Regions from separate parts of the Ornithinibacillus xuwenensis genome, predicted to be linked through region 2. Evidence: predicted binding sites of a transcription regulator. Region 2 holds the regulator's gene; each other region holds the start of a gene.

Region 1 (2,278 bases), on a different contig from region 2:
ACTTCATTTAATATTTTCTATATCCATGATATAATAGGCTATCATGGATATTTTTTTATACTTTTTGAAGTGTAAAAAAATTTTTATTATAGTATGGTACCGCTTACGTTTAGGGGAGGATGAGATAATTGGTTGAGAGAGTTGTTACAGTTGAGCTGGAGACTGGTTTACAAGCAAGACCTGCTGCGCAATTTGTTCAAGAAGCTAACCGCTATACGGCACATTTATTTCTTGAAAAAGAAGGAAAACGTGTAAATGCGAAAAGCATTATGGGCTTAATGAGTTTGGCTATTACAACTGGAGAATCTATTAAGCTAATCGCAGATGGATCGGATGAAGACGTTGCATTAAACCATTTAACATCATTTGTTTCAAAAAAGTAAATTTTCTAGTGTAATATGTGAATATAATAACAATAAAGAGGAAGAATCAAATTTGATTCTTCCTCTTTTCGCTTTTATTAATCGGGTTTACGTTCCATTACTTTATCAATCAAGCCGTATTCAACTGCATCTGCAGCTGTCATGAAATTATCACGTTCTGTATCGCGGTTAATTACCTCGATTGGTTGACCAGTACGATCAGAAAGAATTTTGTTTAGGTTCTCTCTCATCTGTAGAATACGTTTCGCGTGAATTTCAATATCTGTTGCTTGACCTTGTGTACCACCTAATGGTTGGTGAATCATTACTTCACTGTTTGGTAATGCAAAACGCTTACCCTTCTCACCAGCGGCTAGTAAAAATGCACCCATGGATGCAGCCATACCAGTACAGATGGTAGAAACATCTGATTTAATGAACTGCATTGTATCGTAAATTGCCATCCCTGCTGTAATTGATCCACCAGGAGAGTTGATATATAGAGAAATATCTTTACCTGGATCTTCAGCTTCTAGGAATAATAATTGAGCAACAATTGAATTGGCAACATTGTCATCAATTGCACTTCCTAGCATAATAATTCTGTCCTTTAATAAGCGGGAATAAATATCATATGCGCGTTCACCACGGTTTGTCTGTTCAATAACTGTAGGTATTAAATTCATTGGAATTCCTCCTTCATGCATTTTCATATTCTATGGATATATCCAATCCTTGGATATTTTCATCATATACTATTGGTCAATTAAGGTCAAACAAAAACGTTTGACAATAATTGCAGTTTGTCCAAGCATCTAAAATACATATTCCATCATACCCCTATAGCCCAATGATTAAACCCATCATTACGAAAAATACTTGTTTAATCAGGATTCAGGCGTTATAATAGCCTATGTGTCCGATTTATTGGGCATACTAATGTTATATGCGCCCATAGCTCAGCTGGATAGAGCACTGGTTTCCGGTACCAGGTTTGCCGGGGGTTCGAATCCCTCTGGGCGCGTTTTGAAAGTCGGTAGTGGCAAGGGTTTGAAAATTTTCATTCCCTTGTTTTTTTCTGTAAATAAATACGTTTTGCAAACCAATTGTAAATTATAGGATTCGAAAGATATATTAAATTGATCAATATTGTTAAGGAAATTCACTATTCAGTAAAATCCAGCTATACTTTTAGCGAAATTTGGTAGGAGGATTTAACTATATGAAAAGGTTAATATTAATAGGTATTGTCTTTCTAACAGGGTGTGGATTAAGTTCACAGGAATATGAGCCCGAAGTTGAGGATGTAAGTGCTGAATCTTCAAGTATAGAAAATGAAGACGTTAAGGATGTGATACCTACGGAAAGAACTGTAGATACAGGACCAAATTATCCTTGGCAACATTTTGCAACGAATTTGATAACAGAGTATCAAACAGAAGGCGAAATAGTATATTTGTTTTCAGACGCAGAAGCATTAGAAAGGGATTTAATTGAGGATGCTAGTAGAGATGATGAAGGAAATGAACAATTAGCACAAAGGAAAGAAAAAAGCGTTAAAGGATTTGCAATATACCTCGACCAATTTATTAATGAGGTTAGCCAACATATAGACAATGAAGCATATTTTAATAAATTAAGGGAAGTAGAACAGGCGCTATTAACTGCTGATTATCAAAGCGTTATAGATTTAGTAAATGAAGCAAAACAAATTAGAGAATCCAATTAGGGTTCTTTTTTATGGCGCAGTATAGAGAAGGAACATTTTAGTGATTTTACAGGAACTTATTTATTTTATTAATAGATTGAATCGCTGTTTTTGGATTAAAAATTGTTATTATACCATTGGGAACTAAATTGAATTATTTCAACCATATCCGAACGGAATTAAAGGTTAGTAGCGGAATAGACTTTGA
Region 2 (2,278 bases):
GGTACGATCAGGGGATTGACTACTGCTGCATCGATTTGGGCTGTAGCTGGACTTGGGTTAGTAGTAGGAGCTGGTATGTATGCTGTTGCGGTATTCACAACTCTTGTTATTTTATTAAGTCTGGTCTTTTTAAATAATTTTGAAAAACTCTTTACGAAAGGTAAACAGTCGTTCGTGATAGAAATTGTTGCCCATTCGGAGCTTGCAATCAATAAGGTTATAGCAATATTGGAGGAAGCAACCTTGAAAATTTCACAAGTAGAGGTTGTTAAAGTAGAAAATAATTTAAGAAGCATTTTTATTAAGGTAGAACCGAAAGAAAATTTGAATCGAGTTATATTATTTGAGAAGCTTTCCGCAATTGATTTTATTAAGAGTGTTTCTGAAAAGTAGCTAGCTTATGAAATGATAAAGACCGTACACTTAATGATAAAACTCCCCAATTAATGTGCGGTTTTTACTGTACCTCTGTTATAATTCCCAGCATGCTTCGGTAAATGGATGTAGGCATACATAAGAAGTTTCATATTTTGGTTTTGTTTCTACACATTTTGTCTAGAATAGGAAGGGTAAGATAGTTGCATCTATGAAAAATTAAAGTATAATAAAAATAAAGTCAAAGATAGTCAAAGTCAAAAGCATTACTTTGGAATCGCTCTTGAATAAGGGGAGGTTATCATATGAGCAACATTTCTGATATTATCGAACAATATTTAAAGAAGGTATTGCAAGCAAAAGGGCAAGATGCAATTGAGATAAAGCGAAGCGAAATTGCAGATCAATTCCAATGTGTACCGTCACAGATTAATTATGTTATTAATACTCGCTTTACTATTGAAAAGGGTTATATTGTAGAAAGTAAAAGAGGCGGTGGCGGTTATATTCGTATTATACGAATAAAGCACCAAGATAAGTCAGAGTTAATTGATGATATAATTCGTCTAATAAATCCAACTGTAACACAACAGGGAGCAATTGATGTGTTAGAACGTCTTGTAGAAGAAGAAATCATAACGCAACGAGAAGCAAAAATAATGGTTAGCGGTATTGGAAGAAATACACTAGCATTTCAACTGCCACTTCGAGATGAAATACGAGCAAGAATTCTAACATCCATGCTTACGACACTTAAGTATCTATAAGCAACCTATTGGTTTTAGTATCCGCATAAGGGGGAAAAACAATGGAGTGCCAAGAATGTCATCAAAGACCTGCCACCCTGCATTATACACAAGTCATAAATGGACATAAAACAGAGGTTCAAATTTGTGAGGTGTGTGCAAAAGAAAAGGGTTATATGACATATCCCGAAGAGGGGTATTCTCTCCATAATTTATTAACAGGGTTATTTAACTTTGATTCGAGCCATGTTGGAGGTCAACATAGTACGCAACCTCAAAAAGAAAAGGAGCTTCAATGCTCGAAATGTGGTTTAACATTTTCAGATTTTAAACGAATTGGTAAGTTTGGATGTGGCGAATGCTATCACACATTCTCCTCGAATCTAAACCCTATATTCCGACGTGTTCATAGTGGTAATACCGAACACCGTGGTAAGATTCCGAAAAGAAAAGGTGGAAGCCTCCATCTGAAAAAGCAGCTTACATCGTTTAAAGCTGAATTACAGGATTTAATCGTAAACGAGGAATTTGAACAAGCTGCTGTCGTACGTGACAGAATTAAAGAGCTAGAAAATAAGATTAATCATAAAGAAGCGGGTGATAGTCAATGACGCTGCAGCATTTCATGAATGAGGCGATGAGTCCATGGATGCGAGAACAAGGACCCGACAATGATATTGTATTAAGCAGTCGAATTCGACTAGCGCGGAACTTCGCGGATATGCCGTTTCCGATTATTGCCAATCAAGAGGATTTAGAGCAAATTCGTGATTTTCTAAAGAAGGAATATGAGCATCATTCATTTCAAGAATATGAGAATTTTGAATTTGCTTCCATCCGTGACCTATCTAATATCGAAAAAAGTGTTTTAGTTGAAAAACATTTGATTAGTCCTCTATTGGCCAAAAAAGATGGGGCGGCAGCAACAATGATTTCAACTAATGAACAGGTTTCTGTCATGATAAATGAAGAAGACCATATTCGTATTCAAATATATTTTCCAGGTCTTCAACTAACAAAAGCCTTAAAAAAGGCGCTTGAATTTGATGATTGGTTAGAGGAAAAGGTAAATTATGCCTTTGATGAGACCAGAGGATTTTTAACAAGCTGTCCAACTAATGTAGGTACTGGGATGCGAGCATCTGTTATGATGCATC
Region 3 (2,278 bases), on a different contig from region 2:
GAGCATGTGAAAAATCTAGCGGCACCTTATAAATATCCAAGAGAAATTGAATTTTTGGATGAATTACCAAAAACAATCTCTGGTAAAATTAGAAGAGTGGAATTACGCAAAAAGGAAATCGAAAATCATATTTAATGGCAAAAGTAGAACAGGCAGCATTTTAGCTGCCTGTTCTTTTTGTATCCAAGTTTATGAAACAAAATCTTCCAGCTGCCCGTATAAAGAGTATTCATAAAATGGGAGGATAGCTATGGTACGAAATTATGAAAGAAGACACTATTTTATGGCAATTGGGATTGCCATTCTTTTTATCTCACCTCTTCTACTAATTATTATGCCCTCTTTTGTTGTAAACAGCTTATATCATGAACCTGGAACTTGGGTTGTAGTTGTGCCCGGTAATAGCTATATCCTATATGGAGCAGGTTTTTTTCTACTCGTAGTAGCGGCATTAACGATATACTTCTTTAATGTGAGAAAAATCGCTGTTTTGATAAGTATTGGATTTGTGATGATTAGTAGCTTATTGTTCTATTATGGTACAAAGCCGTTTCGTGCAATTTCGGATCAAGGGATATCCTATCGGGAAGAAATTACGGGTGAAATTAATACCTTTACCTGGGAAGATATTAACTATATAAACTACTACGATGTTGATTGGAGTGAAGGCTTCGATCAATACGAATTTTTCTTCAAGGATGGCAAACACATTCAAGTTACGCAAAATGGAAGTGTCATGCCATACAGTATTGCAATCTCTAATAAGTTAAAAGAGGCAAAAATTGATATACACTGGAAATAGAACGAAAAAAATCCTAGTTTTTGATAAGCTAGGATTTTTATTTCGATTAAGCATGAATGAATTTGTTTGACGAATCCACAGGGATATCTAGGCTTAACTTCCCGTGTAAACCAGTCCCCACAAGCATTCCCGAAAATTTAGGCAAAACACTTGAAAGTCAAAAAAGGTCAGAGTATAATGAAATCACAAGGTCAAAGATAGTCAAAGTCAAACAAGCATTAAACCAAATAAAAGCAGGAGGAATGGAATATGAAATGTCAACAATGTGGTGTAAATGAAGCGAATATTAATATGGCAATGCAAATGAATCATGAAAAGATGCAAATGCACCTTTGCAATTCATGTTTCCGTGAAATCCAAGAAAATATGATGAATGCAAATGGATTCATTTCAAATCCTTTCTATAATGAAGATGATCAAGGAGCATCTAACCTTTTTCAACAAAGTGGAGCTTCTAATACAACAACAAAAACAAAGCAAAAATCAACAAAAAGTAATGGATTACTTGATCAATTAGGCAAAAACCTTACGGATGCTGCTCGAGCTGGTGAAATTGACCCGGTCATTGGCCGCGATCAAGAAGTGAAGCGTGTAATTGAAACACTTAATCGTAGAAACAAAAACAACCCAGTACTAATTGGGGAACCTGGTGTTGGTAAAACCGCAATCGCAGAAGGCTTTGCATTAAAAATTGCTGAAGGTGCTGTACCAGCTAAGCTAATGAATAAAGAAGTCTATCTATTAGATGTGGCTTCACTCGTTGCAAATACTGGAGTTCGTGGTCAATTTGAAGAGCGCATGAAGCGGCTGGTTAAGGAGCTTCAAGAGCGTAAGGATACGATTCTTTTTATTGATGAGGTCCATCTCTTAGTAGGAGCTGGAACTGCTGAAGGCTCACAAATGGATGCAGGAAATATATTAAAACCTGCACTTGCTCGAGGCGAGCTGCAAATTATTGGTGCAACAACCTTAAAAGAATATCGTCAAATTGAGAAGGATGCAGCGCTTGAGCGCCGTTTCCAACCAATCATCGTGAAGGAGCCATCTACTGATGAAGCAATTCAGATTTTAGATGGTATTAAGGATCGTTATGAGGCATTCCATGAAGTGCGCTATTCCGAGGAGGCAATTCGTGCATTTGTTCATTTGTCTGCACGCTATATACAAGATCGCTTCCTACCAGATAAAGCGATTGACTTGATGGATGAGGTTGGGTCACGCTTGAATCTATCCAATTCACAAAACGATTCCAATACCATCCAACAACGTATTGATGAAATTATAAGTGAAAAAGAAGCAGCAGCTGAAAAAGAGGATTATGAACGAGCTGCCAACCTTCGCTACCAAGAAATTCAATTACAAAAGCAATTAGAAAAAGCAAAGGGCGAAGAACAAGTAATTGATGTGGATGTTACTGATATTCAATTAATTGTTGAAGAAAAAACCGGCATACCGGTAACAAAACTACAAGCTGAT

The links. The regulator CtsR, encoded in region 2, represses protease genes until heat stress. The targets are predictions, from matches to a motif close to ATGGTCAATAAAGGTCAAACA.
Region 1: a site for CtsR is predicted at 1,121-1,141, ahead of clpP (ATP-dependent Clp endopeptidase proteolytic subunit ClpP). Genes of this name have one in related genera too.
Region 3: a site for CtsR is predicted at 956-976, ahead of ABC228_RS13895 (ATP-dependent Clp protease ATP-binding subunit). Genes of this name have one in related genera too.

Annotation. Positions count from the first base shown of each region.
Region 1 covers NZ_JBDIML010000005.1:194,271-196,548, reverse strand. Annotated here, with positions in the region: gene whiA (DNA-binding protein WhiA) at 1-1, shown strand, start outside; gene ABC228_RS15115 (HPr family phosphocarrier protein) at 129-383, shown strand; gene clpP (ATP-dependent Clp endopeptidase proteolytic subunit ClpP) at 461-1,048, opposite strand; tRNA gene ABC228_RS15105 (tRNA-Arg) at 1,311-1,386, shown strand; gene ABC228_RS15100 (hypothetical protein) at 1,585-2,091, shown strand.
Region 2 covers NZ_JBDIML010000010.1:62,403-64,680, reverse strand. Annotated here, with positions in the region: gene ABC228_RS18375 (MgtC/SapB family protein) at 1-393, shown strand, start outside; gene ABC228_RS18370 (CtsR family transcriptional regulator) at 681-1,142, shown strand; gene mcsA (protein-arginine kinase activator protein McsA) at 1,184-1,732, shown strand; gene mcsB (protein-arginine kinase McsB) at 1,729-2,278, shown strand, end outside.
Region 3 covers NZ_JBDIML010000004.1:236,584-238,861, forward strand. Annotated here, with positions in the region: gene mbcS (acyl-CoA synthetase MbcS) at 1-135, shown strand, start outside; gene ABC228_RS13890 (hypothetical protein) at 251-802, shown strand; gene ABC228_RS13895 (ATP-dependent Clp protease ATP-binding subunit) at 1,052-2,278, shown strand, end outside.